Regions from separate parts of the Micromonospora sp. NPDC007208 genome, predicted to be linked through region 3. Evidence: riboswitches for the same ligand, from Rfam matches in the RefSeq annotation. Region 3 holds a riboswitch; each other region holds the start of a gene.
What was found. A riboswitch is a leader RNA that binds a small molecule or an ion and turns the genes downstream of it on or off. The one in region 3 is predicted to bind cyclic di-AMP.
Positions count from the first base shown of each region.

Region 1: it holds a riboswitch for cyclic di-AMP, as region 3 does, so the genes downstream of both, ACFYL6_RS11820 (NlpC/P60 family protein) here and ACFYL6_RS31245 (C39 family peptidase) in region 3, are expected to answer to the same signal.
Region 2: it holds a riboswitch for cyclic di-AMP, as region 3 does, so the genes downstream of both, ACFYL6_RS16550 (coiled-coil domain-containing protein) here and ACFYL6_RS31245 (C39 family peptidase) in region 3, are expected to answer to the same signal.
Region 4: it holds a riboswitch for cyclic di-AMP, as region 3 does, so the genes downstream of both, ACFYL6_RS14055 (coiled-coil domain-containing protein) here and ACFYL6_RS31245 (C39 family peptidase) in region 3, are expected to answer to the same signal.

Region 1 covers NZ_JBIAFG010000005.1:3,995-11,406, forward strand. The annotation lists gene ACFYL6_RS11815 (N-acetylmuramoyl-L-alanine amidase) at 1-1,712, opposite strand, end outside; cyclic di-AMP (ydaO/yuaA leader) riboswitch at 1,948-2,083, shown strand; gene ACFYL6_RS11820 (NlpC/P60 family protein) at 2,160-3,137, shown strand; gene dcd (dCTP deaminase) at 3,239-3,817, opposite strand; gene ACFYL6_RS11830 (pyridoxamine 5'-phosphate oxidase family protein) at 3,917-4,474, shown strand; tRNA gene ACFYL6_RS11835 (tRNA-Gly) at 4,751-4,824, shown strand; gene ACFYL6_RS11840 (peptidase inhibitor family I36 protein) at 5,355-5,660, shown strand; partial or broken gene ACFYL6_RS11845 (transposase) at 5,963-6,049, shown strand; gene ACFYL6_RS11850 (hypothetical protein) at 6,045-6,647, opposite strand; gene ACFYL6_RS11855 (hypothetical protein) at 6,683-6,934, shown strand; gene ACFYL6_RS11860 (hypothetical protein) at 6,984-7,196, opposite strand.
Region 2 covers NZ_JBIAFG010000007.1:95,741-103,152, forward strand. The annotation lists gene ACFYL6_RS16540 (HelD family protein) at 1-1,699, shown strand, start outside; gene ACFYL6_RS16545 (cation diffusion facilitator family transporter) at 1,807-2,724, shown strand; cyclic di-AMP (ydaO/yuaA leader) riboswitch at 2,843-2,974, shown strand; gene ACFYL6_RS16550 (coiled-coil domain-containing protein) at 2,980-4,044, shown strand; gene ACFYL6_RS16555 (hypothetical protein) at 4,200-4,709, shown strand; gene ACFYL6_RS16560 (SRPBCC family protein) at 4,833-5,297, opposite strand; gene ACFYL6_RS16565 (PfkB family carbohydrate kinase) at 5,488-6,465, shown strand; gene surE (5'/3'-nucleotidase SurE) at 6,462-7,289, shown strand; gene ACFYL6_RS16575 (STAS domain-containing protein) at 7,308-7,412, opposite strand, start outside.
Region 3 covers NZ_JBIAFG010000024.1:16,516-23,927, reverse strand. The annotation lists gene ACFYL6_RS31260 (D-ribitol-5-phosphate cytidylyltransferase) at 1-237, shown strand, start outside; gene ACFYL6_RS31255 (CDP-glycerol glycerophosphotransferase family protein) at 271-1,941, shown strand; gene ACFYL6_RS31250 (alpha/beta fold hydrolase) at 1,948-2,694, opposite strand; gene ACFYL6_RS31245 (C39 family peptidase) at 2,829-3,677, opposite strand; cyclic di-AMP (ydaO/yuaA leader) riboswitch at 3,911-4,052, opposite strand; gene ACFYL6_RS31240 (hypothetical protein) at 4,337-5,107, opposite strand; gene ACFYL6_RS31235 (hypothetical protein) at 5,239-5,661, opposite strand; gene ACFYL6_RS31230 (acyltransferase family protein) at 5,755-6,990, opposite strand; gene ACFYL6_RS31225 (glycosyltransferase family 2 protein) at 7,290-7,412, shown strand, end outside.
Region 4 covers NZ_JBIAFG010000005.1:473,932-481,343, forward strand. The annotation lists gene ACFYL6_RS14050 (carbonic anhydrase) at 1-608, shown strand, start outside; gene ACFYL6_RS14055 (coiled-coil domain-containing protein) at 665-1,684, opposite strand; cyclic di-AMP (ydaO/yuaA leader) riboswitch at 1,689-1,819, opposite strand; gene ACFYL6_RS14060 (YibE/F family protein) at 1,986-3,356, opposite strand; gene ACFYL6_RS14065 (metal-sensitive transcriptional regulator) at 3,657-3,953, opposite strand; gene ACFYL6_RS14070 (heavy-metal-associated domain-containing protein) at 4,049-4,258, shown strand; gene ACFYL6_RS14075 (hypothetical protein) at 4,272-5,219, shown strand; gene ACFYL6_RS14080 (heavy metal translocating P-type ATPase) at 5,232-7,412, shown strand, end outside.

The DNA of each region.
Region 1 (7,412 bases), on a different contig from region 3:
TAGGCCCGTCCGTAGACCGGAATGGTGGTCCGTCCGGGCTTCGGCGTGGCCACGACGCCGACGGTCCAACTTGCGGTCGGCGCGGACGTCGGGTTGTGGAACCAGGCCCGCTGGCCGAGGTACCAGATGGCCGTCCAGTCACCCTGCCGCCCGGCCAGCGCGTACGTCTGCCCGGCGGATGCCCGGGCCCCGTGGTCCGACACGGTCATCGTGTTCGGGGTGCCGTCCGGACGGAGCGCGATGTCGTTGACCAGCGGCGCGTCCGCGGACGGTGCGCTGCGCAGCACCACCGCCGAGGAGCCGCGTGGCGCGCAGGGCACGCCCGCGGTGACACAGCCGGTGAACGCCGGCCGGTTGGTGGCGTAGTCCGGGTCGATCCGGACCAGCCCGGTGGCCGGGGTGCCGGTGTCCAGTCGAGGCGCGTGCAGCAGGTCGAAGTAGTGCGTCCAGTCCCAGTACGGGCCCGGATCCCAGTGCATTCCCCGCACGGTCGAGGCGATGGTGCCGGGCACGTTGTCGTGGCCGATGATGTGCTGGCGGTCCAGTGGGATGCCCAGCCGCAGCGCCAGGTGCCGCACCAGCTTCGCCGAGGTGCGGTACATCGCCTCGGTGTACCAGGTGCCCTGCGCCGCGAAGCCCTCGTGCTCCAGACCGATCGACTTCGCGTTGACGTACCAGTTACCGGCGTGCCAGCCGACGTCCTTGGTCTTCACGTGCTGGGCGATGTGCCCGTCGACCGAGCGCAGCGAGTAGTGCCAGCTCACGTAGGTCGGATCCTGGACGAGTTGCAGGGTCGTCGCCCAACTCGCCTCGGTGTCGTGGATGACGATGTACTCGATCTTCTGCCGGGCGGGGCGGTCGGAGAGGTCGTGGTTGCCGTAGTCCCCGTCGCCGAACGCCTCGTAGGGCGCCGGGATCCACTCGCAGGAGATGGTGCTGGGGCACTCCACCCCGTCCGGGCGGGCCAGCCGGCGCAGGCCCAGCCGGTCCAACCAGGAACGCTCGGGCCGCACCGCGCTGGCCGGCAGGGTGACCCGCTGGCCGTCGTCGGTCACCCGCGACGCGCCCGCGCCGACGGTGGTGAAGACCTCGTCGGCGAAGGCCGCCGCGGCGTCGGCGCTGTCCGCGCCCGAGTAGCGGGCCACCGCGCCGTACCAGGCCGCCGGGTCGGTGTCCGCGCCCACCGGCGCGCCCAGATCTCTCTGGTACGCGCTCAGCAGCGCGGCCCCACCCCGGATGTTGAGGCCCGCGTCGGTGCGCAGTGCCTCGGGGGTGGCGCCGGTCAGCGAGGCGGCGGCGTCCACGGTCTGCAACGCGGCGGTGGACGGCGCGGGGGCCTCGACCGGCCGGGGCGCGGGCACCCGGGCGGGACGGGAGTCGTCGCCGCGTGGGTCCTCGGCACCGGCGTCGTGGTGACCGCCCCCGGGGAGGGCGGCCACGTGCCGGGCGTCGGTCAGGTGCATCGGGCCGTAGCCGCCACTGGTGCTCGGTGTGCCGGCGTTGGTGTCCCAGCGCGACTCCAGGTAGGAGACGCCGAGCAGCACCACGGTCGGTACGCCGTACTCGGTGGCCGCGGCGGCGTACTGCTGCTGGCGGTCGGTGGTGGGTGCGGCGGCGGCCGGGCCGACGGAGAGTGGCACCGTGGTCGCGGCGGCGACCACGGTGGCGGCGAGCAGTGCGCGCCAGCCGGTCGACAGGGTTGGATGGTGCATCGAACCCCCTAGATTCTCTCGGAGTGAGGTCAGGTCACCATCGCGCCGCCCGGGAGGTCACGTCAATACCTTTCCATCTATCGAAGCGCGCGGAAAGAATTCTTCACACACGGTCCGTGGCCTCTTCCAATCGGTACGGAGTGTCACGGCCGCACGGGTTGCGGATCGGTAACAAGCGTCTCTACTCTGGTCATTCGTCGGCCCGACAGCAGCTCCGCCCAGCCCGGGCGGTAACGGACCGACACCGCCGAGTCGTTTCCGAGCGAACCGGGGACCCAGGTCCCTCGGGGTGAATCCGCAACCACTGCGGTAGGGCGCCGACTTCCCGCCCGAACCCGTCAGCTAACCCGGTAGGCGGTCAGGAAGAAGGAGTACGGAACCCCGGTGGCACTCCATGCCCCGCGGCCGTCGTCCGAGCGGTCGGCATCAGCCGGCCCGGCGTCGATCGTGCCGCGCCCACGCTGGTCCCGCTTCACCACCGCACTCGCCGCGTTGGCCAGCATCGCCGTCGTCCTGACCGGCAGTGCCACGGCGGCCCACGCCGACCCGTCCGTCGCCGAGATCGAGCGCCAGATCGACGCCGACTGGAACAAACTCGAACCGATCATCGAACGGCACAACGCCACCCGCACCGACCTCGCGGCGAAGCGCAGGCAGGCCGACGCGCTGGCCGCCCGGATCACTCCGCTGGAGCGCCAGGTCGACGCCGCGATGGACAAGGTCAGCGCCCTGGCCGTACGCGCCTACAAGGGCGAGAACGTCTCGACCGTCAACGCGGTGCTGGGCAGCAGGTCGCCCAGCGAGGTGGTCGGCCAACTGGAGATGCTCGACCGCTTCGCGCACAACCAGCAGAAGGACGTACGCCAGGTGGCCGACCTGCGCGACCAGCTGGCCGCGCAGAAGGCGCCGCTGGACGAGATGGTGGCCCAGCTGACCCGCACCGAAGCTCAGCTGGCGGCGAAGAAGAAGCAGATCAACGAGGAGATCGACCGCCTGCAGAAGCTGCGCCTCAAGGTGTACGGCAACGGTGGCGGCGGTCCGCTGCGCCCGGCGCCCTGCCCGGGCAGCTACCCCGGCGGCGCCGCGGGCACCGCGGTCAAGTTCGCCTGCGCCCAGATCGGCAAGCCCTACGTCTGGGGTGCCGAGGGTCCGAACTCGTACGACTGCTCCGGGCTCATGCTGGCCGCCTGGGCGAAGGCCGGCGTGTCGCTGCCGCACAACGCCGCCGCGCAGAGCCGCGTCACGAAGAACGTCAGCAGGGGCGACCTGCGCCCCGGCGACCTGGTCTTCTACTACAGCGACATCCACCACGTCGGCATGTACGTCGGCGGCGGCTGGGTGGTGCACGCCTCGCAGGCCGGTCAACCGGTCAAGATGAAGAAGGTCGACGACGGCCCGATCCACAGCTACGGCCGCCCAGGCTGACCCCGGGTGACCGAAGGGCCCGTCGCGATTCGTCGCGGCGGGCCCTCGTCGTTCTGTTTCTAGCGGATCGGCCTCAGCGGGTCGGCCTCAGCGGGTCGGCCTCAGCGGGTCGGCCAGGTGCGCCAGTGCTGCCAGGCGCGGCTTGGCGTCGGCCCCCGCTGGCCCTGGTAGCGCGAGCCGTAGACCACCGAGCCGTACGGGTGCTCGGCCGGCGAGGAGAGCCGGAAGATGCAGAGCTGCCCGATCTTCATGCCCGGCCAGAGCGTGATCGGCAGGTTCGCCACGTTCGAGAGCTCCAGCGTCACGTGGCCGGAGAAGCCCGGGTCGATGAAGCCGGCGGTGGAGTGCGTGAGCAGCCCGAGCCGGCCCAGGGAGCTCTTGCCCTCCAGCCGACCGGCGAGCTGGTCACCCAGCGAGATGACCTCCAGCGTCGAGGCGAGCACGAACTCCCCCGGGTGCAGCACGAACGGCTCGCCGTCGGGGACCTCGACCACCGACGTCAGGTCGTCCTGCTGCATGGCGGGGTCGATGTGGGTGTAGAGGTGGTTGTTGAAGACCCGGAACAGCCGGTCGAGTCGGACGTCGATGCTGGACGGTTGGACCAGGGTCGGCTCGAACGGCTCCAGGCCCAGCGTGCCAGCCTTGATCTCGGAGACCAGGTCGCGGTCGGAGAGCAGCATCGGACCACCATAGCCGCGCTGCCAAAAGTGGCCGGATTCGGTGCCGGTGACCAGCGCGTCGAGGTCGCTGCTCGTACATTTGTTCGATAGAATGCCCGCATGGCTTCCTGGTCCGAATTCGCCGCCGACGAGCCCCGACTCGCCGACGGGATCCGCGTTCTCCTCCAGCAGTACGGGCCGGGCTTCGGCTATCTGGCCACGGTCCGTGCCGACGGCGGGCCCCGCGTCCATCCGGTCTCCCCGGTCATCAGCGCGGAGGGGCTGTTCTGCTTCATCATCGACTCGCCCAAGCGCCGCGACCTCGAACGTGACGGCCGTTACGCGCTGCACTCGTTCCCCGCCGAGGAGAGCGACGACGAGGCGTACGTGGCGGGGCGCGCCCGTCCGGTGACCGATCCGGTCCGGGTGGCGCAGTTGGCGCAGAGCGCCCGGGCCGAGCCGCAGGTCGACTGGAGGCTCTTCGAGTTCACCGTCGACGTGGCGATGCTCACCCGCCGTGAGCAGCACATCGCTGGCATTCCGGGCCTCGCGCCGGGCCGGCCGGCCGTTCGGGTGTGGCTCGACCCAAACTCCCCGTCGGCGGCGGCCGCGCCCTTCGCCGTCCCGCAGGCGCGCCCGACCCGCCTCAGCCGTGACGTCCAGTGCACGGCCGCCTGACCACGACCGAAAGATCATCGGTGCCGGCCCCGTCGTGACGGGGCCGGCACCGATGCGCATGCCTGCCACACCCGCCACACCTGCCGGGCCGCCACTCCCGCATGATCCACTCGACTTCAGGGAAACTGCGCTATCCCGGCGCTCCGGATGCCCCGACTTTCAGGAAACCGAGTGGATCACCCCGGCCGACCCGGGCGACACGGTCCCCGGACACCTGCGGTCACCGGGGGTGCCTGGGTGCACGGGCTCGACGACTCAGGTACAGTGGTGCCGCTTGCGGGTGTAGTTCAATGGCAGAACATCAGCTTCCCAAGCTGACAGTGCGGGTTCGATTCCCGTCACCCGCTCCACCGCGAGGCCCCAACTCAGGACAGGTTCCCTGGCTGGGGGCCTCGATCGTTCCTACCGCTTCTTGCGCTGGCCGTGCCCGTTACGTGCCCGATCCTCGCCGCGATCATCCGCGACGGCACCGAAGACAACGTGGGAGACTGACACGAGCGGCTTTTCTTCGCAGACGACTATTGGCGCGAAGAACCTTCATCGTCTACGTAGTGATCCGCGGTAGTAGTAAGTGGAGCGCCCCTGGTGATGTACGCCTTCTCCGTCAGGCCCGGTCCGGGCGTCAGGGGCCGACCGCCGTCGAGGCAGGGCACCTGGATCCCCTTGAGTACCGCGATGAACTGCGGGTTGTCCGGAAGTGAGCACGATCTTATTCGTCGTCAATGGACGACTGCCCCCAACCTTACATGGCAGCGGGCCCAAAGCAAAGCCTTGCATGTCTCAATAGATGAGTTATAGTCATCGGTGCCTATAACTGATTGGGGAGGCTGTATTGAAGCTCAAGCCTTTGGCGCGGATTGTGCTTTCGTCGGCAATTGTAGTGGCCGCCACAACCGCAACTGTCGGAAGCCCTGCGGCTGCCAGTCGTTCACAGTGCAACTTAAATCATCTTGGGAAGCTCTGCCTCTGGACCGGTACAAATTACACCGGTAGTTTCTACGCCGATTCACTCGGTAAATACTGTACAACGGATGGTAGTGCTACGCACAGGTCTGCCGAAAACATGAATAATTGGGTCGTCGTCTTGTATAGCGGCGCGTCGTGCACTGGTACGGCCGTAACGTTGACTGCGGGGCAAGAGCGGAGCAACCTCGGCATTTCAGCCAGGAGTTGGCGGGCTGTGTGACGGCGGCTCGAGCGACTAGAGAAGAAGCGCCAGAACTTTAGCAATAAGCTACGTGTTCCTGCGTCGGCTTGTACTTGTAAGATCGGTGCGTAGAAGCGCCACTTGCCGACGACGGTAGGGCGGGCATGGCTAGTGTGATCAGTGAATTTCTGCAGCTCAACGATCGCCAAGGCGAGGCATGCCCGCCCTACTTCAATCGATTCGAGGTCGCGCAGATAGGTGAGGTGTCATGGTCGTCGGGTGGGGTGTATGGCCCACCGTTAGAGGGCCCATGCCTGCCGAATGTGGGCCGGCGGCGGCTAGGTGCCGCGTTCTGGCTCAGCGTCCTGAGCGAGCTCAAGAACCGTGGCGTCGGCGACGCGTGTACGGTGGTCTGCGACGGGCTCAAAGTGGGCTGCCATGGGTTTTCCGAACAGGCCGACCAAGTAGAATTGGTTGATCTGGGAAGGGAAACAGGTGCCAAGCGCAAAGAGAACCTTCTCCCCGCAGTTCCGGGAAGAAGCAGTGAAGATGGTTATCGAAGCCGGCACCCCGGTCATCGACTCGCCGAGCCGAACGACGTGGTGGCGGCGGCGCCTGACCCGCAGGGCCATTGCGTAAAACCGGTGACGTTACGTGACTGCGTCGATGAGTTGGGTTGATCGGCGGTTGGCGGTTCTGGTGGCGGGCGATGTTGATTGCGCCTCTGAGGCGGTGGTAGCCGATCGCGGTGTTACGCAGGGTGGCGAACACGGCGGGGCCGTTGCGGGTTCTCGCGCGGTGGGCGTCCTCGCGGAACGTCACATCGCGGACGTGGTGTAGGCCGTTCTCGATGAGCCACTCGTCTCGGGCGAACGCGCCCAGGTCGACCGGCTGGGCCAGGATGGCGGGCAGGCTCATGGTGTAGTAGGCGGTCTCCCGGCTGGTCTTGTCCTTGATTGTGCGGGTCCGGGTGATCCGCACCGCTTGCTGCGCGTGCGGGAACGCGAGGCCACCATCGGCGCGCACGTCAACGCTTTTGACGGTGCGGTTTCCTTGCGGCCGTGGCCAACCTCGCGCTGCTGGTCACCGGCTGGGACCTCATGCCACGGCAACGCTTTGAGCTGCGCGTACAGGGTCGGCTGGTTAGCCTTCGCCGTGACCATGAGGTCCCCACCCCGGGCGGCGACGGCGCGGGCGTGCCCGGTCTGCGCGTGGAGAGCATCCGCGACGATCACCACGCCGTGCTCTGGTTGATCTGTGAGCTGAGCGCGTCAATGATTCGCTCGTCACGCTCGTGGGCGGCGTGTTGGTAGATCATCGCGGCCCGGGTCGAGGCGTGGCCCATGCGAGCCATCAGGCCGGTCAGGCTTGCCCCGGTCCGCGATGCCAGGGTGTTGCCAGTGTGCCGCGGGTCGTGGAAGTCGAAATCGGCGGACCGGCCGCAGCCACGTAGTCACGCCACTTGCAGGCGGTCTGGAAGTTGGAGCGGGGCAGGACTGCACCCTTCGCGCCGTTGAAGACGAGCGCGTCCTGGTCCTCGTCGACGAAGCCGTCCAGGTGTGCGCGGCCGATCACCTCGTGAATGGTGACGGCCCGGGTGCCGACGGAGCCGCCCGCCTGGGTAGCTCTACCCCGGCTTGGCCGGTCCTAATTTGAGGACTGTTAGTTCCTTGGTTTATATCTTATCATTCTTCCTCTTTCCTCTTGTTGGCGCGGGTTACATGTTCACCCGTTTGTTTATGGCCGACTTGACCTTGATTGCGAATTGGTTAGTTCTGGCGGGGGCCCTTA
Region 2 (7,412 bases), on a different contig from region 3:
CCGGATCGAGGACGACCTGCTGGACCCGACCGCCGCCCCGGAGGGGATGACTGTCGTCGGTGACGGCGCGTTGCTGGCCACCCTGTCCAAGGCCACCGGCCGGGGCATGCGCGACATCGTGGCGACCATCCAGCGGGAGCAGGACGAGGCGATTCGCTCGCCCGGTTCCGGGGTGACGATCGTCGCGGGCGGCCCCGGCACCGGCAAGACCGCTGTCGCCCTGCACCGGGCCGCGTTCCTGCTGTACTCCGACCGCAGCCGCTACGCGGGCGGCGGCATCCTGGTGGTCGGCCCGTCGTCGGTCTTCGTCGAGTACATCGGCTCGGTGCTGCCGTCACTCGGTGAGGACACCGCGACTCTGCACTCACTGGGCACCCTGTTCCCGGGAATGACCGCCACCCGCCCCGACCCACCCGAGGTGGCGGCGGTGAAGGGCTCGCTGCGGATGCGCCGGGTGCTGGAGCGGGCGGCCCGCGACGCGGTGCCGGGCGGCCCGGGTGAGCTACGGCTGCTCTACCGGGGCACGCTGCTGCGGCTGGACCGGGCCGCGCTGGACCGGATCCGGGACCGCGCGCTGCAACGCGGCGCACGGCGCAACGAGGTGCGCCGGGCCGGTTTCGACGGGGTGTTCGCCGCGCTCTGGGCACAGGCCCGTGAGCTGAGCAGCGGTCGACTGCCGGAGCAGCCGGCCTTCGAGGCGGAGATCGCCGAGCGGCCGGAGTTCCGGGAGTTCCTCAAGGCGTGGTGGCCTCGGCTGCACCCCCGGCACGTGCTCGGCTGGCTGGCGCAGCCGGACCGGCTGCGCCGGTACGCCGGGGGAATCCTCTCCTCGGCGGAGATCCGGCTGCTCAACGCCGCGTACCGGAACCTGGACTCGGCCGGGCTGACCATCGCCGACGTGGCGTTGCTGGACGAGTTGGACGCGCTGCTCGGCAAGCCCGCGCAGCCGGCCAAGGCGCGACGCGACCCGTTCCAGCTCGCCGGTGGCGTCCGCGAGCTGAGCACCCTCGGCGAGCGGCAGCGGGCCGCCCGCGCGGCGGCCCGCGAGCGCCCGGAGGACTACCGGGAGTACGCGCACGTGGTGGTGGACGAGGCGCAGGACGTCTCGCCGATGCAGTGGCGGATGATCGGTCGCCGCGGCCGGCTGGCATCCTGGACCGTGGTGGGCGACCCCGCGCAGACCGCGTGGACCGGCGATCCGGAGGAGCTGACCCGAGCCCGCGACCAGGCGCTGGGCCGGCGCAAGCGGCACGACTTCACGCTCACCACCAACTACCGCAACTCGGCGGAGATCTTCGCGGTGGCGGCGGCGGAGATCCGTCGGCTCTACCCGGACCTGCCGCTGCCGACCGCCGTCCGCTCCACCGGGGTCGAGCCGGTCGAGCTGGTGGTGCCCCCGACGGGGTTGGAGACCGCGACCGTGGAGGCCGCCGCCGGCCTGCTGGCCGAGGTGGAGGGCACGGTCGGGGTGATCACGCCGGTCCCCCGCCGGGACGAGGTCGCCGGTTGGCTCGGCGCGCTCGGCGCGCCGAGGTTGCAGGTGGTGACCAGCCTGGAAGCCAAGGGCATGGAGTACGACGGGGTGGTGCTGGTCGCCCCGAGCGAGATCCGGGCGGATCCGGGCGCCGGGGTACGCACCCTGTACGTGGCGCTCTCCCGGGCCACCCAGCGGCTCACCACCATCGACCCGACCGGCTGACCCGTACGGACCGCCGCCGGCGGGAAGGCGCTACCCGTACACTTGCATACATAGCGATGTGAGCATACATTTGACCGGGTCCCGACCAGCGGCGGAAGGTGGTTCTCGTGGGCGCAGGTCATGACCACCACCATGGGTCCGTCGCCAATGCCGCACACCAGCACCGGGGTCGCCTCTGGGCGGCATTCGGTCTGCTCGCCACCCTGATGGTGGTCGAGGCGGTGGCCGCCCTGCACACCGGCTCGCTCGCCCTGCTCTCCGACGCCGGGCACATGTTCACCGACGTGCTCGGCATCGGGATGGCGCTCGCCGCGATCACGGCGACCCGCCGGGCCACCGGCGACCCGCAGCGCACCTTCGGCCTCTACCGGCTCGAGGTGCTCGCCGCGCTGGCCAACGCCGTCCTGCTCTCCGGCGTCGCGATCTACGTGGTGATCGAGGCGATCCGCCGGTTCGGCGACCCGCACCAGGTCATCGCCGGTCCGATGCTCGCGGTGGCCGTGCTCGGCCTGCTCGCGAACATCGCCGCCTTCGCCATGCTGCGCGCCGGGGCCCGGGAGAGCATCAACCTCCAGGGCGCCTACCTGGAGGTGCTCGGCGACCTGCTCGGCTCGCTCGGCGTCATCGGTGCGGCGCTGCTCATCAGCGTCACCGACTGGTGGTGGGCGGACCCCCTGGTCGCGGTCGCCATCGGCGTGTTCATCCTGCCGCGCACCTGGCGGCTGGCCCGCGCCGCCCTCCGCATCCTGGTGCAGGCCGCCCCGGAGCACCTCCAGGTGACCGCCGTGCACGACCGGCTGGCCGCGGTCCCCGGCGTCGTCGAGGTGCACGACCTGCACGTCTGGACGCTCACCTCGGGCATGGAGGTGGCCTCCGCGCACCTGACCATGGCACCCGGCGCGGAGGTCGGCGCCGTGCTCACCGCGGCGCGTACGGCCCTGCACGACGACTTCCGCATCGAGCACGCGACGTTGCAGATCGAGCCGGGCGCCGCCTCCGGGGCGTGTGGCTCCATCGAGTGGTGACCGGGCCGTGATTTTCCGTGGTGACGCACGCACCGTCCGTCACATTGGCTGCAGCCGCCCCACCGGCACCGGTAGGCTCGGTCCCGGCCTCCACCAGGCGGCGCCCTCCCGGCGCCGGTGGCGGTCGCCGCCTAATCGCCCACCTGGGCGAACCGGGGAACCATGTTCCTGGGGTGCATCCGCGTCAGCGGTAGGGATCTTCCGTCCCGAACCCGTCAGCTAACCCGGTCGGCGGCTGACGGAAGGACATGCGCAGTGGCACCAGCACGACCACCCGCCGCCCGACTGGCGGCCCTGATCGTCGCGATGTTCGCCCTCGGCGTCGCGCTCCCGGCCGGCACCGCCTCGGCCGCTCCCCCGACCGGCCTACGGGCCGCCGCACCCGACTCCGACGAGGAGGGCGGCACCCCGGCGCTGCGCGCCCAACTCGAGGCGGCCAGCAAGGGCTACCTGGACGCGAAGCGCGCCCTGGACACCTCCGTACAACGGCAGCAGCAGCTCGCCACCCAGCTGAAGACCATCGAGGTCGAGATCGACCAGCGCAACGGCAAGGTCGGCGAGATCGCCGAAGTGGCCTACCGCACCGGCCGGCTCGGCGCGATGTCGGCGCTGCTCAACAGCAACACACCGGAAGGCTTCATGGACCGGGCCGCCGCGCTCGACGCGGTGGCCGCCAACGAGGACCGGGTGCTGCGCGACCTGCTGAACAGCAAGGACAAGGCCAACCGCACCCGGGTCGCCCTGGACGGCGAGATCAACGAACAGCGCAAGCAGGTCGCGGTGATGGCCAAGCGCAAGGAACAGGCCGAACGGGCCCTGACCGTGGCCACCACACCCAAGCCGCAGACCACCGCGGACACCGACTCCAACCGGGGCACCTCCACCGCCAACGCGACAGCCGCGCCGCGCAACTCCGACGGCTCCTGGCCCTCCGAGTCGTGCAGCATCAACGACCCCACGCCGGCCAGCGGCTGCATCACCCCGCGCACCCTGCACGCGCTCAACCAGGCGAAGGCCGCGGGTTTCACCCGGTACGTCTCGTGCCACCGCCCCAGCGGCTCCGGTGAACACCCGAAGGGCCGGGCCTGCGACTTCGCGGCACAGAAGGGCGGCTTCGGTGGAGCCGCGACCGGTGGCGACAAGACCTACGGCAACAACCTGGCCGCGTACTTCATCCGCAACGCGGACCGGCTCGCCGTGCTCTACGTGATTTGGTACAAGCAGATCTGGCTGCCCAGCAGCGGGTGGAAGTCGTACAGCGGGGCGCAGGGCACCCCGTCGACCGACCACACCAACCACGTACACCTGTCGGTCTACTGACCCCAGCCGTTCCCTACGGGTCGTGATGCCTGTGAGTCATCGTGATGACTCACAGGCATCACGTGCGTCCAGGGACCGGGCTACGTCGCCGGGCGTACCCCTGATGTCGTCGCTCGTCGGACGACCCGGCCGGCGTCGGCGGGCAGCATCGCGGTATGCCTCGGATCCGACCCACCACCCGCAAGGCCCTGCTCACCCTGCACCTCGTCACCTCGCTCGGCTGGCTGGGCACCGACCTGGTGCTGCTCACCCTCGGCATCGCGGTGCAGCGGGGCGCCGACCCGGCGGTGGTCTATCCGGTCACGGCCCTGGTCGGCACGGTGCTGTTCGCGCCACTGAGCGTCCTGGTCTGGCTGATCGGAGTCGCCAGCTCGCTGCTCACCCCGTGGGGCCTGCTGCGCCACCGCTGGGTGCTGGTCAAGCTCGTGCTCACCACGGTGATGGTCGGGCTGGTGCTGTTCCTGCTCACCCCGAACCTGCGCCACGCCGGGGCGGTCGGCGCGACCCTGCCCGCACGCGATCGGGCCGACCTCGTCATCGCGCCGGCGGTGTCGACCAGCCTGATGATCATCGCGACGGTGCTGTCCACCTACAAGCCGTGGGGCCGACGCGCCGCCGCCCGAACCACCCGCACGAACCGTGATCGCGCTGCAACCACGACCTAGCTGCCCGCCCTGCTCCGCGATCTTGCACTTGCTGTGCCGGCATTTGGGGCATCCCACTGATACCGACAACCGAAACTGCAAGATCGGCGCACGGTGGGGGCGCAAGCCCTCGGGGCGGGCGGGTCAGGTGGGCGGGGGGTTGGCGGTGCGGTCGAGGGCCGCGCCCAGCCGGGTGGCGAGGGCGAGGTGAGCGGCTTGGGCCTGGCGGAACGCGTAGCGGAACAGCGGCGTCGGCGCGGTCAGGGTGATCTCGACGTCGATGCGGACCAAGCCGTCCGGCTCGGCGCGCAGTCGGGTGTGGTTGCGCACCGTGGTGGCTGGCCACTGGCGGGCCACCATGACGATCTCGTCGGCCTCGCTGATCAGCACGTCCGCGTGGTAGGTGGTCCGGAAGCGCAGCGGGCCGGCCGCCAACCGGTCGTTGATCGTGTAGCTGGCCTGGGCGCCGGGCCGGGGCGGCACCCGGCGGACCCGGACGATCAGTGGGTGCAGCTCACCCTGCCGGGTCAGGTCGCTGAGCAGAGCCGCCGCCTCGGCGGGTGAGCACCGGGCCTGGACGGTGTAGCTGAAGGTATCGCTGCTGAGCACACCGTCTCCCGCCGTCGTTGGTCGCCCGATCGTCCCGTACCGATGTCTGGCTGGCAACGCCCGACGGCCCCGAGCGCCGCGCCCGGACCGGGTCGATGGCACGACCTGCCACTACCTGCGCGATTAAGGTCGGTTAGTACGAAATCTTCCGAAGGTGCCGGAGGGCGACCAGCATGAACGGCGACGACCGATGAGTGGGCACGTGATGGTCTTCGCGCCCACTCCACAGCTGACGGTGACCGTGGACCAGCCCAACGACCACCCTGAGCTGCACCTGCACCCCGGCGGGCAGGGCGTCTGGCAGGCCCGGATGGTGATCTCCCTCGGTGTCGACGTGGTGCTCTGCGCCGCCCTTGGCGGTGAGATCGGCCAGGTGCTGGAGCCGTTGCTGGTCAGCGAGGGCGTCGACCTCAAGGTGGTGGTCCGTGACTCCGGTAGCGGCGGGTACGTGCACGATCGCCGGGAGGGCTCCCGGCAGGAGATTGCCGACGTGCCCGGGCAGCCGCTGAGCCGGCACGAGATCGACGAGCTGTACAACCTCGCCCTCGGCGAGGGCCTACGGGCCCCGGTGAGCATCCTCAGTGGGCCGAACGAACCATGGCTCGTACCCGCCGACCTGTACCGACGCTTCGCCGCCGACCTCGGGGCCAACGGCGGCCGGGTGGTCGTCGACCTCTCTGGCGACCACCTCGGTTCGGTGCTGGAGAGCGGGGTGTTCTTCCTCAAGGTGAGTCACGAGGAGTTGATCCGCGACGGCCGCGCCCGCAGCGACGACAGCGCGGAACTGACCCGGGCCATGTACGAGCTGCACGTCGGCGGCGCCGAGACGGTGGTGGTGAGCCGCGCCGACCAGCCGGCGTTGGCGCTCATCGACGGGGAGTTGTTCCAGGTCGAGATGCCCCGGCTGGAGGCCGCCGACCCGCGCGGGGCGGGCGACTCGATGACCGCCGGAGTGGCGGCCGTCGTGGCCAGGGGCGGGGACATCCGGACCGCCATCCGCACCGGCGCCGCCGCCGGCGCGCTGAACGTGACCCGACACGGCCTGGGCACCGGGCGGCTGGACTCGATCACCGGCCTGGTGGACCGGGTCCGGCTGGTGCCGGCGGACAGCCGGCAACAGGAGCGGACCACCCCGGACGAGCTGGCCGACCGGGTGGCCGAGCGATGACCCTGCGGGTGTTGATCACCAACGACGACGGGATCGCGGCACCCGGCATCCAGGCGCTGGCCTGGGCGGCCCGGCAGCGGGGCCTGGACGTGGTGGTCGCCGCGCCGATGGAGGAGGCGAGCGGCACCAGCGCCGCGATGAGCGCCATGGAGCGCGACGGGCGGGTGGTCGTGAACGACCACCCGCTGTCGGACCTGGCGGGCGTAGCAGCGTACGGGGTCGCCGGTTCCCCCGGCTTCATCACGCTGATCGCCCTGCACGGGGCGTTCGGCCCACCGCCGTCGGTGGTGCTCTCCGGTGTCAACCGGGGCGCCAACGCCGGCCGGGCGGTGCTGCACTCCGGGACCGTGGGCGCCGCGTTCACCGCCGCCACGAACGGCTGCCGGGCGATGGCGGTCTCCCTCGACGTGCTCTCGGCCGGTGCGGCGACGGCCGCGAGCGGTGGCGCCGCGGTGGACGCCGCCGCCCGCGTACGCGACGCCGAGCGGCACTGGGACACCGCCGCGCGGGTCGCCCTGGACCTGCTCCCCCGGTTGACCTCCGCGCCGCTGGAGAGCGTGCTCAACGTGAACGCCCCGGACCTGCCGCACGGGCAGCTGCGCGGGGTACGGCGAGGCACCCTGGCCAGCTTCGGCCAGGTGCAGATGACGGTGGCCGAATCCGGCCACGGGTACGTCCGTACCTCACTGGAGGAGCCGGGGCAGGCCGCACAGCCCGGCACGGACGTGGCGTTGCTGGCTGCCGGGTACGCGTCGGTGACGGCCATCCGAGCGGTCACCGAGGCGACCGACATCGACCTGACCGGCCTGGACGAGCAGCCCTGACGAGGACGCCTGGCGCGCTCAGGCGCCGGGCAGCACCTCGGGGGTGGCGGCGCCGGCGAAGTAGGGCTCCGGGGCACCGAAGAGGCCGAGCAGGCCGGTCACCCAGAGCTGCCGGTGCACGAA
Region 3 (7,412 bases):
AACCCGGAGCGCACCGCCACCCCGATGCGGACGCGGGCCTTCGGCGAGGAGCCGGAGCACACCCTGCTCGCCGCGGAGGCCGTCGCCCAGTCGTCGCTGGACGTGCTGATCTCCGACCTGACCGGTCAGGTGATCGACGTACGCCGGGCACCCGGTGACGGGCCCACGCCGAGCGTGCCGGCCCAGGCCGGGTCGGGTCGGGTCGAGACGTCGGCCGGCGCGACGTCCGCGAACTGACGCCGACGCCTGCGGAACCACGAACGGAGCGACATGCGCGGCGACCTGGTCCGAAAGCTGGCCGCCCGGTGCCTGACCACCGGGTTGGCCGTGCTGGCCTTTGTCGTGCTGGCGCTCACCGGCGCCACCGGCTGGGGGCTGGCGCTGGCCGTGGCCGCGCTGGCCGCGGCAGCCGCCGAGCAGCGGATCCGGCCCAGCGCCGATCTGGTGGCGGAGACCGCGTTGATCGCCGCCGCGGTTCTGGTCGGCTACTCCCGGCGGTTGGATGACGGGCTCGACCTCGCGCTGGTCGCCACCGGGCTGGTCCTGCTCGGGCTGGTGCTGCTGGTGGGGCCGCTGCGCACCGCCGGCAGCCTGGAGATCCGGGCGGCCAACCTGCCGGTACCCGCCTGGACGCCGCTGATCGCCGGCCAGCTCGGCACGGCCCTGCTCGGGCTGCTCGCCGCGCTGGCGCTCGCCGCCGCTCTCGCCCTGCCGGCCGGTGTGGCGCTGGCCGCCAGCCTGCTGGTCGGCGCGGGCGCCGGTGCGGTCGCACTGGACCTGGCCCGGCGGCGGTTCCGGCCGCGGGCCGGTGGTGGGGCGGTGGCCGCCGCGCTGCGCCGGCACCAGCCGGAGTTCCTGCTCTACTTCTCCGCGCCTCCCGGCTCGGAATACCAGGTCACCATGTGGCTGCCGTACCTGGAACGGATCGGCCGGCCGTTCCTGGTCGTGCTGCGCGAGCCGGAGTTCCTGGCCCCGATCGCGGCGGCCACCGACGCGCCGGTGGTCTACTGCCCCACCCTGGGGGCGATGGACGAGGCGTTGGTGCCGAGCCTGCGGGCGGCGTTCTACGTCAACCACGGGGCGAAGAACAGCCACTGCGTCCGCTTCACCCAGCTCACCCACATCCAGTTGCACCACGGCGACAGCGACAAGGCGCCGAGCGCCAACCCGGTGTCGGGGATCTTCGACCGGATCTTCGTGGCCGGGCAGGCGGCGATCGACAGGTACGCCCGCGCCGGGGTGCAGATCCCGGCGGACAAGTTCGTGGTGGTGGGTCGCCCACAGGTCGAGGCGATCGAGGTACGCCCGGAGCCCGCGCGAGGGTTGGCGCACCCGACGGTGCTGTACACCCCGACCTGGACCGGGCACCACGCCGACGCCAACTACTGCTCGCTGCCGGTGGCCGAAGGGCTGCTGCGTCGACTGCTGGAGCGCGGCGCGACGGTGATCCTGCGGGCCCACCCGTACACCACGCAGAACCCGGCATCGGCCCGCCAGTTGGGCCGCCTGACCGAGTTGCTCGTCGCCGACCGGACCCGCACCGGCCGTCCGCACGTGGTCGGCGCGGCGGCTCGGGAGCTGAGCCTGACCGAGTGCGTCAACTCCGCCGACGCGCTGGTCTCCGACGTGTCCGGCGTGATCTCCGACTTCCTCTACTCCGGAAAGCCGTACGCGGTCACCGACATGGGCGACGAGGGCGACCGGTTCGTGGAGCGGTTCCCGCTGGCCGGGTCGGGTTACGTGCTGCACCGGGACATGTCCAACGTGGACGAGGTGCTGACCGCGTTGCTGGACACCGACCCGCTGGCCGAGGCCCGCTGGGCCACCCGCCGCCGCTACCTGGGTGACTTCCCGGCCGAGTCGTACGCCGAGGCGTTCCTGACCGCCGCGCGCCGGGAGCTGGCACCGGCCGAGACCCTCACCGCGCCCACACCGGCGTAGCCCCGCTCAGCGGTACGGGTCGAGCAGCGCCAACACCGCCGCCGGGTCCTCCACGTGCGCGTTGTGCCCGAGACCGGGCAGCGTGGCCACCGGTACGCCGTACTCCTTGAGCTGTTCGTCGGTGACCATCGGGTCGTTCTCACCGCGCGCCAGCACCACCGGAACGTCGGTCGCCGCCAGCAGCGCGGCCAGGTCGGGCTCGCCGACGGCGAAGGCGGCCGGGTCCATGGCGAGGCGCCACCGGCCGTCGACCTGACGCAGCCCGGCGTCCACCACCGGGTGGTCCGGCGGGACCAGGCCGACCAGGCCGGCGACGCGCAGGTAGCGGCGTGCCGCCTCGGTGCGGCTGGCGAACCAGCTCACCGGGCGGGCGGCGACCTCGGCGGCGCGGGTCAGCTCCGCGGGTGACCAGAGCGCCTTGATGCCCAGCCCGACCACCGCGTCCACAGGCGTCCCGGCGGCGCGGGCGGCCAGCGCCAGGCCGACCACCCCACCCAGCGAGTGCCCGAGCACGACCAGCCGGTCGTCGGGGGCGAGGGCCTGCGCGATCCGCTGGGCGAAACCCGCGAAGGAGTACGACGGCAGCGGCGGGGCCCAGCCGTGGCCGGCGAGGTCCGGTGCCAGCCATCGCCCGGGCCAGTGCTGCTCGAGGTAGGGCGCCCAGGGCAACCACACGTCCCCGGTCGCCCCCATGCCGTGCAGCAGCAGCAGGACCGGCCTACGGCCGGCGTGACCACCCGATGTCTCCACCACGGCCGCAGTCTCCCACGGTTCACGGCCGGGTACGAGAGCCGCCGATGACGGCGTACGACGGGACCGCGCGGACAAACGCCGCGGGCGCCGGCCCCTTGTGGGAGACGGCGCCCGCGGCGGTCAGGGTGCCCGGGTCAGGCGGAGTAGCCCCGGCTGGTGATCCAGTTGGCCAGGTCGATGGTGGTGATCCAGTACGACGGGTCGGCCGGGTTCGCCGAGTCGGCGATTCGCACGGTACGACCGTTGTCCTTGTAGCCCACGACGGCGATGTAGTGCCCGCCGCCGTAGGAGTGCCAGCCGCCGTCGGTGTCGGTGGCGTCACCGACGACGTTGGCCACCACGCCCCGGCCGTCGGTGATGGCGTTCACCACGTCGGCCTGGAGGCGGTCCATCTGGGCCGGGCTGGGCGCGCCGGGGAACATCCGGGTCCGGTACGGGGAGCCCTTCACCTCGGCGTTGAGCACCCGGGTGGTGTCCTCGGCCGAGTTGGTGCCCATCTCGGTGGTGCCCAGCTCGGCGCCGAGCTCCTCCTGTGTGCGGTCGATGCCGGCGGCGCTGAGCGCGTTCCGGGTGGCCGCCGGGCCGCAGTTGTAGTAGGTGTTCTGCGCCTCGTAGTCGTAGTCGAGCACCTTGGTCGCCGGCGGCTTCGGGCGCTCCGGCTTCCGGGTCAGGTCGGGGTTGCTGCTGGCCTTGGCGGCGGGCGACGCGGCGCTGGTGGCCGGGGCGGCCGTGGTCGGCGCGGCGCTGGCCGAGGGGGACGCGTCCCGAACCTCGCTGCGGGAGGCGGCAACGTCGCTGCGCATCTCGGCGACAGTGGTCGCGGTGCGCTGGCCGGCCGGGGCGTCGTCGGCAGTGGTGAGCAGGGCGCCGGTGGTGGTGGCGATCGCGAGGGCCGCGGCGGAGGCGGCGACGATCTGGTACGGACGCTCGGTGGCGAGGCGGCGGAGCTGACGCTGCAGGGTGTGCTTCACGGGGTCCTCCACGGATCGGGGGGTGAGCGGCACACCGGGGCCGGGCCGGTATCCGGGCAGGCGCCAGCGCACGGACCGTGGTCCGCGGATGGTGAACCGCTCAGGGGAACGCCCGGCGTGGCCGGGCGGGGAAGGCGATGACCCGGGGGGTCAGCTCACCGTCACTGGACGAGTGAGCGGGTGCACCGCCGCGCCGTGGAGGCGAGGGAACAACCGAGGGGTGGAAAGGTGCTGCACGAGGATGGGACTCCTTCCGACACCGCCTACCGGGTTAGCTGACGGATTCGGGCGGGAAGATCGCCCTACCGCGGGCCGTGGCTCGCGGATTCACCCCGGACTTACTGATGGGTCCCCGGTTCGTTGATCACGATTGAGCGGGTCGGTGCGGCGTCGCGTCTTGCGATCGGTTACCGCACCGGACGGGACGACACTACTGGTCGCTCCACGCCCTGCCAAGCCAGGTTCACCTGCGTAAACCCCAATTGGCGCGACAATTTCTGCGCGTATTGCCGATGATGTGACTCGATGGGACAACCGGTTACGGCGACGCCTGTGGGCGACAACCGGACAGGCCGCGAAGAACGCGGCCATAATCGCGGGAACAATGCCGCCGATCGCGCCGACCGTCCGATTTCGCTATTGCGTGACCGGCCTCACATCACGGATCGGGCTCAACCCGCCCGGGCCGGGCGCCACCGTGCCACGACGGCGGGACGCATCGCCCCGGCCACCGTCCGGCGAGCGGACACCGGGGTCGGGCGCAGCCGCGCTGCCGCCGCGTACGCCTCCTCGGCGAGGGTACGAGCCGACTCGGCGGCCAACTCCGCGTCGCGCCAGGCGGCCCGCTCACGGTCGGCGGCCACCCGGTAGTCGGCCAGCCGCGCATCCCGGACCACCCGGCTGACCAGTACCTCCTGCTCGACCGGGTGCCGCCGGGGATCCCAGCCACGCCGGTGCCCGAACACGTCGCCGAGCTGCGCCATGCTCAGGTCGCCCCGCCAGTACGCCGCCATCGCCGCGCGGTGCAGATAGCGTTCCCGGGCGGCGTACTCGGCGGGGGTGTGCGGGGTCTGCGGGGTGGGCAGCGCCCCGGCGCCCGCGAAACGACGCGCGGCGGTGTCCGCCTCGTCGTACCCGACCCAGGCCCGCTCCAGCTGCTCCTGAGCGGCCAGCCAGGCGGCACGTCGCCGCCGGGCGGTGGTGGCCGCGCCGGCCGCGGCGACGGCCACCTCCTCGGCGTAGCGGCGACTGTCGACGGCCTCGGCGGCGGCCAGCTCCCGGGCGGTGGGCGCGGCCGGGGGCGGGTCGTCCGTGGGCCGGTCCCGTTCCGGGCGGGCGGCCAGCACGGTGAGCAGGCCCAGGGTCAGCAGGAACAGCGCCGACCAGATGGCGGCGGCCCGCGGCACCTCGGTCACGAACTGGTAGAAGACGACGGTCTCCATGGTCGGCACCTCGGGGAGAGAGCAGTGCGATGGGAGCCGCGCCGGCAGCGGGCCACGGTGGGCCACTTGCCGGCGGGGTGGGGAACGGGTGGGTCGACAGGGCGCGGAGACGGGACGGTCGTCCCGGTGGCTCAGCGCCCGGGTGGGGCCCGGGAGGCCTGACCGCTCGCACCGTCGACGAGGGGCAGCCGGTCAGACCCGGCCACGCGGACCGGCAGCACGCCGGCCGTGACGGTGCCCTGATCGCCGGGGAGCGCCACCGGCGTGTCGACCGACCAGGCCGGCACCGACTCCTCGGCGGCCTCCGGCGGTATCGCCGGGGCCGGGCGCGCCGCACCGTGCGCCCCGGCGTGCCGGTAGGAGGCGGCCAGCGGCACGGCAGCGACGGAGGCCGGAACCGCGCTCGGCGTTGGCACCGGGCTGGGCGTCGACGCGGCGGCCGTGGCCGGGCCTGCGCCGAGCGCCAGGGCCGCGACGACGGCGAGGCTGGTCAGCACCCGCGTCGCCCAGCGCGCCACCCACCACAGCGGACAGGTGAACGCGACCGGAAGCACGTCTCCACGCTACCGTCGCGTCGACCCGGGCGCACCGACCACGGGCGTGTCGAATCACGCCGCGCCGACCCCGTTTGACCAGGGTGGACGCTGTCAGCGCAGTTCGACGTACGTTGATCGGCCGTCGGCCTGACCGACCTCGTCGGCGGCCCCGCCGGCCTCGGCTCGGGTGCTGCTCGCGGGGTCCCGGGCGGCGTCGTCGTCGGCGGTGCGCTGTCGGGGGACGGGTGCCGGACGGGCCGCGCGGCGCGGCGCGAGCCGGCGCATCATCGGGGTCTCGACGAAGCGGTGCAGCAGCCCGGCGAGGATCAGGTTCGTCACCAGGAAGCCGAGCACCACGGCCGGGCCGCGCCAGCCCGCGAAGCCGATCCCCCAGGTTCCGCTCCAGCGCAACACGCTCGTCATCACCAGCACGTGCACCAGGTAGAAGGCGAACGAGACCTCACCGAGCCAGACCAGCGGCCGGGAACGCCACGGCGAGCGCCGACCCCGCACGTCCGCGTCCGCGGCGGCGGCGATCACCAACAGGTACGCGACCGCGAGCAGCGTGGTCCACAGCTCGGCGCGAATCCACTGCGCGGCCGCCACCCAGGTGACCAGGAAGATCCCGCTGGCCACGGTCAGACCGGGGCCGCGCCAGAGCCCCCGGCGCATCAACTCGGCCGCCACCGCGCCCAACCAGAACTCCAGCGACCGTACCGGCGGGAAGATCTGGGTGAACCACCACCGACTCACCTCCGGCACCAACTCCTGCGCCGGCCAGAGCGCGAGGATCAGCAGCGGCAGCGCGACGATCAGCGCCCAGAGCACCTTCGGCCGGGCCCGGCGCAGCAGCGGCAGGGCCAGCGGCAGGCAGAGGTAGAAGAAGAACTCGCAGGAGAGCGACCAGCTGACGGTGTTGATGCTGTAGAACCAGCCCGGCCGGGGGTCCCACGCCTGCAACAGCAGCAGGTTCTCCAACGCCGCAGCCGGAAGGACCGGGTCGGCGAAGAACGCGGCGACCGCCAGCGTCGCCGCCCACAGCACCAGGTGGTTCGGGTAGATCTTGGCGATCCGTCGCCGCCAGAAGGTACGCCGGGAGTCGCCCGGACGGGCCGACCAGACCAGCACGAAACCGCTGAGGATGAAGAAGAACTGCACCCCGGAGAGGCCCAGGGTGAACAGCGCGTCGACCACGGCCTTGTAGTCCGGCTCGGCGATGATCCGCATGGTGCCGGCGTGGAAGCCGAAGACCAGCAGGGCGGCGATCCACCGCAGCCCGGTCAGCGAGGGCAGCCGGGCCGGTGCGGGTGCGGGCCGGGCTGCCGACACCGCGGCGACGCTCGTCATGCCGGGATCCCGACGCTCGGCAGGGTCACCAGCACGGTCGTATCCTCCTCGGCGCGGCGTCGGACGGCGCGACGGCGACGCCCGCGACGACCCGGCAGGGCCGCACCGAGGCACCCTACCGGGTCACTCCCGGGTGAACCGGACGCGTCCCACCCGCCCCACGAGCCCGCGTTCCCCGGACCGGGGAACCGCCCGCCGGCCGGCGTTAACCTTCTGCTGGGCGGGAGTTCAGAGATTCCACCATCGGCGGCAACGTCAGGTTCCGGGGCCGGCCACCCGGGTCGTCGAAGGTGGCGGACGTGGTCAATGAGCCGACGCACGCACCGCTGCTGAGCATCGTCGTGCCCGTGTACGGCGTCGAGGCGTACCTGTACCAGTGCCTCGAGTCGATTCGGGCCGACATCCCGGCCGGCGAATCGGAC
Region 4 (7,412 bases), on a different contig from region 3:
CCCCACGCCACCCCAACCAGGATGCCGAGCACCGGGCCGCCGTGGCCGACGGGCAACACCCGTTCGCGGTGATCGTCGGCTGCTCCGACTCCCGGCTGGCCGCCGAGATCATCTTCGACCGGGGGCTCGGCGACCTGTTCGTGGTCCGCACGGCCGGGCACACCACCGGCCCCGAGGTGCTCGGCAGCGTCGAGTACGCGGTGACCGTGCTCGGCACTCCGCTGGTGGTGGTGCTCGGCCACGACTCGTGCGGTGCGGTGCAGGCCGCCCGGGAGGCCGCCGCCACCGGTACCGCGCCGAGCGGGCATCTGCGCGCCGTGGTCGACGCCGTGCTGCCCAGCCTGCGTCGGGCCGATGCCGAGGGCGTGGATGACATCGACGGCATCGTCGACATCCACATCGCACAGACCGTCGAGACGTTGCTCGGGCAGTCTTCCGTGCTGGCCGACGAGGTGGCGCGGGGGCGGTGCGCGGTGGTGGGGGTGTCCTACCGGCTGGCCGCCGGAGCGGTACGTCAGGTGGCCGCCGTGCCGGCTGGCTTCGCGACGCTGGACACCCCGGCCGGATCGCCCGAGTCGACCGACCCGGCCGCGCCTGCCACCGTCTGACGCGACGAGGGCCGCTCCGCGTCACGCGGAACGGCCCTCGACGGTGATCGTGCGGGTCAGAGCAGCGACATGTGGACGTGGTCGGTGTGGTTCGACGGCCCGCTGTACGAACTCCAGCCGGTGGCCGGGAACCAGATCTGCCGGTTCCAGATCACGTAGTAGATGCCGAGCCGGTCGGCGTTACGGATGAGGAACGCGGCGACGTTGTTGCCGTACGTCCGGGTGTCCTCGTTGTGCCAGGGGGAGAAGCCGCTCTTCTGCAGCGACCAGTCGCAGGCACGGCCCTTCGGGTGCTCCCACGGCCCGCCGGGGCGGTAGCAGCCGACGAACCGGTTGAAGCCGGCCCGCTTGACCTCCTTGTACGCGTGCAGCGTGCGTGGCGTGATGCAGCCGGACGTGGTGGGGTCGTTCTCGCTGCACGACTGGGGTTTCCAGTCACCGTCGGCGGTGCGACCCGGGCCGATCTTCGCGACCGGTGAGGTGGCGTCCACCAGGCCGCCGGTGAAGCCCTTTCCACCGACGAGGGAGAGCGCCTTGTCGGCCTCGCTCTTCCGCTTGGCCATCAGGGCGGTCTGCTTCTGCTGCTCCCGGACCTCCGTGTCGAGGGCGAGCTTCGCCTGCTCGGCGCGGGCCTTCACCTCGTTGACCTCGGAGAGCTTCTTCTCGTTGACCATGTTCATCTCGTCGAGCATCCCGGCGCGCCGGACGAACGAGTCGGGAGCTTCGCTCTCCAGCAGCATCGCGACCGCGCCGATCCGGCCGGTCCGGTACGCCTGGGCGGCGATCTGCCCGACCTGCGGGGCCAACGCGTCCAGGTCGGCCTTGGCCCGGTCGACCTCTGCGGCCAACTCGCCCTGCCGCTTCTTTGACTTGTCCAGCTTGGACTTGGCGGCGGAGTAGTCGCGGTTGGCCTGCTCGATGACATCGTTGAGCAGCTTGGGTTCGCCGTCCTCCTCGTGCCCGGACGGTGTGGGGGTCGTCGGGGCGGCGTGGGCCGGGAGGGGCCCGGCGAGCACGGTCAGTGCGGCGATCACGGCCACCACGGGTGTCATCCAGCGGCGTAGGGGTGCCGTCACAATGTTCCCTTCCGTCGACCGCCGACCGGGTTAGCTGACGGGTTCGGGGCGGAAGTGGCCCCTACCGCTGACGCGGATTCACCCCAGGTACCTGGGTCCCCGGCTCGCCGGCTGGCGATTGGGCGGTGGCACCGCAGGCGCCGCTTCGCGCCTTCATCGGTAACCGGCAGCGAGGTTACCCGAGAGTCGACCGGGTGAGCTACGCCTGGATGCCGACCAAAAGCGTCATTTCGCCATAGCGTTGAGTGACCAGTGACGCGGTTCTCAGGGTGGATGCCCGATCTGGTCACGCTGAGGAGTGTCACCATGCCGTATCCGTGCTCCTGTTCGACTCCGGCCACCGGTCGGTGGCCTCGGATGGGGGTGCGGGCCGCGTCCGGTCCGGCTCGTCGGAGCCGGCCTTCCGCGGTGAGCTGAGTGCGGCCAGTGCCTCCGTGCGGTCCGGCTGGGGCCGGGGCGCGGGAGCGTCGGTGGACGGCGTGGCCTCGGTGCGCCCGGCGGCGGTCACCACCGCGGCCAGCCCGGTGGTCAGCGGTACGGCGGCGATCAGACCGAGGGTGGCGACCGCGCTGCGGACGATCTCCTGCGCGAGGAACTCACTGGTGAGGATCTGCCCGATCGGCCGCGAGTCGGCGGTGAGCAGGAGCAGCAGGGGCAGTGACGCGCCCGCGTACGCCAGCACGATGGTGTTGACAGTGGAGGCGATGTGCGCGCGGCCGACCCGGGTGGCCGCCCGGTACAGCTGCAACCGGGTCAGCCCGGGGTTGGCGTTGGCCAGCTCGGTGACGGTGGCGGCCTGGGTGACCGTCACGTCGTCGAGCACCCCGAGCGACCCGATGATGATCCCGGCGAGCAGCAGACCGTGCAGGTCCACGTCGCCCTGGAACATCGACAGGGTGGTGGCGTCTTCGCTGCCGAAGCCGGTGAGGTGGGTCGCGGCCGTGGCGATGGTGGCGAGCACGCCGGTCAGCACCAGGCTGCCCAGGGTGCCGAGCACCGCGACCGAGGTCTGCGCGGTGACCCCGTGCGTCAGATAGAGCACCACGAACATGATCAGGGCCGCGCCGACCACCGCCACCAGCAGTGGCGACCTGCCGGCGCCGATGCCCGGCAACACGAAGGTGAGCAGGATGGCGAAGCTGGCGGCCAGCCCGGCGAGCGCGGCCAGACCCCGCCACCGACCGAACGCGACGATCGCGGCCGCGAAGACCACCGCCAGCCACACCATCGGGGTGCCGCGTTGGTGCTCGGCGATGTTCCAGTTGCTGGTGGTGGGATCGGTGGGATCGGCCAGCTCGACCAGGATGACCTCGTCACCGACCTCGACCCGGGGCGCGCCGGGCCCGTCGGGCACCGGTGTCCGTACCTGTTGGCCGGCGGCCGGCCCGTCGTCCACCCGGACGTCGACCGTGCCGCACCGCCCCTCGCCGACCCTCGGTGTGCCCTCGGGAACCGACGGCACCGGCGGGCACGGCTCACTCACCACCCGGGTGACCGTGCCGGGGTGGCGCGGCACGTCCGCACCACCATCGGTCTGCGGTGACCCGCCGCGCGGCCAGAGCAGCGCCGCGGCGAGCACTGTGGCGACGAAGAGGGGTACCACAGTCACGACGAGGATCCGTCGCACCCGTGGTGGGGCGGACGGCGCGGGGTGAGTGTGGTCGGCGGCCAAGGCGAGAACTCCCAACGATCCGGTGCGGGGTACGGGTCAGCGTGCCGGGCGGTTCACCGTTTCGGTGGAAACGCGGCGAACGGCGGGGGGGGATCGCTGCCTGATCACCACTTGATCACGGACGGTCAGTGTTCGGCCCGGTCGGCCGGGGGCGACGCCACGTCGCGGCGGCGCCGGTGCCCGACTGTGCAGCGGCATACGGAGGGCCATCGTGGGAGATGCTAGCCAGCCCACCCGAGGGTCGCAGGTCGTGGCGGAGTGTCGGGCGGTCGAACCGCCCGCGTGGCGGACCCCGGCCCGTCAGCCGCGCTTCATGAGCCGGCCGACCGCCGCCATCATCTCGGTGGCCATCTCGTCGGCCCGACCCTCGGCGGCGCCCTCGTGCATGCAGTGCCGGGCGTGCCCGTCGAGCAGCCCCAGGGCCACCTTGTCGAGGGCGGCCTGGATCGCGGAGATCTGGGTGAGCACGTCGATGCAGTAGCGGTCGTCGTCGACCATCTTCTCGATGCCCCGGACCTGCCCCTCGACGCGGCGGAGCCGCGCGAGCAGTTGGTCCTTGCTGGCGGTGTATCCGCGGATCGGGGTGGGTGCGGTCATGTCGACCAGGATAGCGTACCCCCAGGGGGTATGGTACGGTCGTGTCCGGATGAGATACCCCCACCGGGTACCGGTACCGTAAAGGAGACGCTCCGATGGTCAACACGACGTATCAGGTGCAGGGCATGACCTGTGGGCACTGCGTCAGCGCGGTGAGCGCCGAGGTCAGCGCCATCGCGGGCGTGCGTGACGTCCAGGTCGACCTCGCCGCCGGCCGGGTCACCGTCAGCAGCGACCAGCCGCTGGACACCGCGGTTGTCCGGGCCGCCGTCGACGAGGCCGGCTACGACCTCGTCGACGCGTGATCGGAGGGCCGGCGTGCGTACGGTGACGAGACTGGCCGGGTTCGCCGTCGGCCTGGCGGCGGTCTTCGGCGCGACCTACGGGGTCGGCCGGGTCGTCGACCGCACCCCGGTGGTCGAGGGCCGGCACGACGCTGCCGCCATCCCGGCGGCGGACGAGCGGGGCGGTACGGCCGACCGGCTTCCCGGCGGGCTGCTCGTCTCCGAGCGCGGCTACAGCCTCGAACGGGTCGACGCCCCGGCCGGCGAGTTCGCCTTCCGGATCGCCGGCCCGGACGGCCGCCCGGTCACCCGTTACGAGGTGGCGCACGACAAGCGGATGCACCTGATCGTCGCCCGGCGGGACCTCTCCGGCTTCCGTCACGTCCACCCCGAGCTCGCCCCGGACGGCACCTGGCGGGTCGACACCCCGCTGACCGGCCCCGGGCAGTGGCGGGCGTTCGCGGACTTCACGCCGACCGGAGGCGAGCCGCTGACCCTCGGCGTGGACGTGACCGTCCCCGGTGAGCTGACCGAACAGCCGTTGCCCGCCCCGGCGACCAGCACCACCGTCGACGGCTACACGGTCACCCTGACCGGAGCGCCGCAGCCCGGCCGCACGTCGTCGCTGACCCTGACCGTCAGCCGGAACGGGCGACCGGTCACCGACCTGGAGCCCTACCTGGGCGCGTACGGGCACCTGGTGGCGCTGCGCCGGGGTGATCTGGCGTACCTGCACGTGCACCCGGACGGCACGCCCGGCGATGGGCGCACCCGGCCCGGTCCGGCCGTCACCTTCCTCGCCGAGGTGCCCTCGGCGGGCAGCTATCGGCTCTACCTCGACTTCCAACACGGCGGGCGGGTGCACACCGCCGAGTTCACAGTGGTCGCCGGCGCCGCACCGACCGCAACCGCCCCCACCCCGAGCGGGCCCGCGCCGACCGGCGGGGCCGACCACGGCACCCCCGGGCACGGACACAACTGACGGGACCAGACGATGACCACCACCAGCAGACCGCTGCCCGAGGCACCCAACCGGATCGAACTGGCGATCGGCGGGATGACCTGCGCCGCGTGCGCCGCCCGGATCGAGAAGAAGCTCAACCGGATGGACGGGGTGAGCGCCACCGTCAACTACGCCACCGAGAAGGCGACCGTCCGGTACGCCGATGGCGTCACGCCGGACGACCTGATCGGGACCGTGCAGAAGACCGGCTACACGGCGGCGCTGCCGGCCCCGCCCAGCGCGGAAGCTCCGGTGGACCCGTTGCGGGGGCCGCGTACCCGGCTCTGGGTCTCGGTGGCCCTGAGCGTGCCTGTGGTCCTGCTGGCCATGGTCCCGGCCTGGCAGTTCGACTACTGGCAGTGGCTGTCGCTGACCCTGGCCGCCCCGGTGGTGGTCTGGGGTGGGCTGCCGTTCCACCGGGCCGCCTGGACCAACCTGCGGCACGGCGCGGCCACCATGGACACCCTGGTGTCGCTCGGCACCCTGGCCGCGTTCGGCTGGTCGCTCTGGGCGCTCTTCCTCGGTGACGCGGGGATGCCCGGGATGACGCACCCGTTCCGCTTCGACATCACCCGGACCGACGGCGCCGGCAACATCTACCTGGAGGCGGCCGCCGGGGTCACCGTGTTCATCCTGGCCGGTCGCTACTTCGAGGCCCGGTCCAAGCGCACCGCCGGCGCCGCCCTGCGCGCCCTGCTCGACCTCGGCGCCAAGGACGTGGCGGTCCTGCGCGACGGCGTGGAGACCCTGATCCCGGTGGACCGGCTCGCCGTCGGTGACCGGTTCGTGGTCCGCCCCGGGGAGAAGATCGCCACCGACGGGGTGGTCGAGGAGGGCACCTCCGCGGTCGACGCCAGCATGCTCACCGGTGAGTCGGTGCCGGTCGAGGTCGCCCCGGGCGACGGTGTGGTCGGCGCCACGATCAACGCCGGTGGACGGCTGATCGTCACCGCCACCCGGGTCGGCGCGGACACCCAGCTCGCCCGGATGGCCGACCTGGTCGAGCAGGCGCAGAGCGGCAAGGCGGCCGTGCAGCGACTGGCGGACCGGATCTCCGGTGTCTTCGTACCGATCGTCATCACCCTCGCCGTCGGCACGCTCGGCTGGTGGCTCGGCACCGGGGCCGGCCCGACCGCCGCGTTCACCGCCGCCGTGGCCGTGCTGATCATCGCCTGCCCGTGCGCGCTCGGCCTGGCCACCCCGACCGCGCTGCTGGTCGGCACCGGTCGGGGCGCCCAGCTCGGCGTGCTGATCAAGGGCCCGGAGGTGTTGGAGTCGACCCGCCGGGTGGACACCGTGGTGCTCGACAAGACCGGCACGGTGACGACCGGCCGGATGACGCTGGTGGACGTGGTGCCGGCCAGCGGCGTGGATCGGGCCGAGCTGCTCCGGGTGGCCGGGGCGGTGGAGGCCGCCTCCGAGCACCCGATCGCCCGTGCGGTCGCCGCCGCTGCCGCCGACGCGGGCGCGCTGCCCCCGGTGGCCGCCTTCGGCAACCTGGAAGGGCTGGGGGTGACCGGCACGGTCGACGGCCGGGCCGTCCTGGTCGGCCGCGTCCGGCTGCTGCACGAGCACGAGATCGACGTACCGCCGGAGATCGAGTGGGCCGTGCGTGACGCGGAGGCCGCCGGCCGTACGGCCATCGTTGCCGGTTGGGACGGGCGGGCCCGGGGCGTGCTCACGGTCGCCGACGTGGTCCGGCCGACCAGCCGGGCGGCGGTGGCTCGGCTGCGCGGGCTGGGGCTGACCCCGGTCCTGCTGACCGGGGACAACACCACAGTGGCTCGCGCGGTCGCCGCCGAGGTCGGCGTCGACGAGGTGATCGCCGAGGTGCTGCCGGCCGGAAAGGTCGACGTGATCAAGCGGCTCCAGGCCGAGGGGCGGTCGGTGGCGATGGTCGGTGACGGGGTCAACGACGCCCCGGCGCTGGCCCAGGCCGACCTGGGGCTGGCCATGGGCACCGGCACCGACGTGGCGATCGAGGCGGCCGACCTCACCCTCGTCCGGGGCGACCTGGACGCCGCGGTGGACGCCATCCGGTTGTCCCGACGCACGCTCGGCATCATCCGGGGCAACCTGTTCTGGGCGTTCGGCTACAACGTGGCGGCGCTGCCGTTGGCCGCCGCCGGGCTGCTCAACCCGATGATCGCGGGCGCCACGATGGCGCTGTCC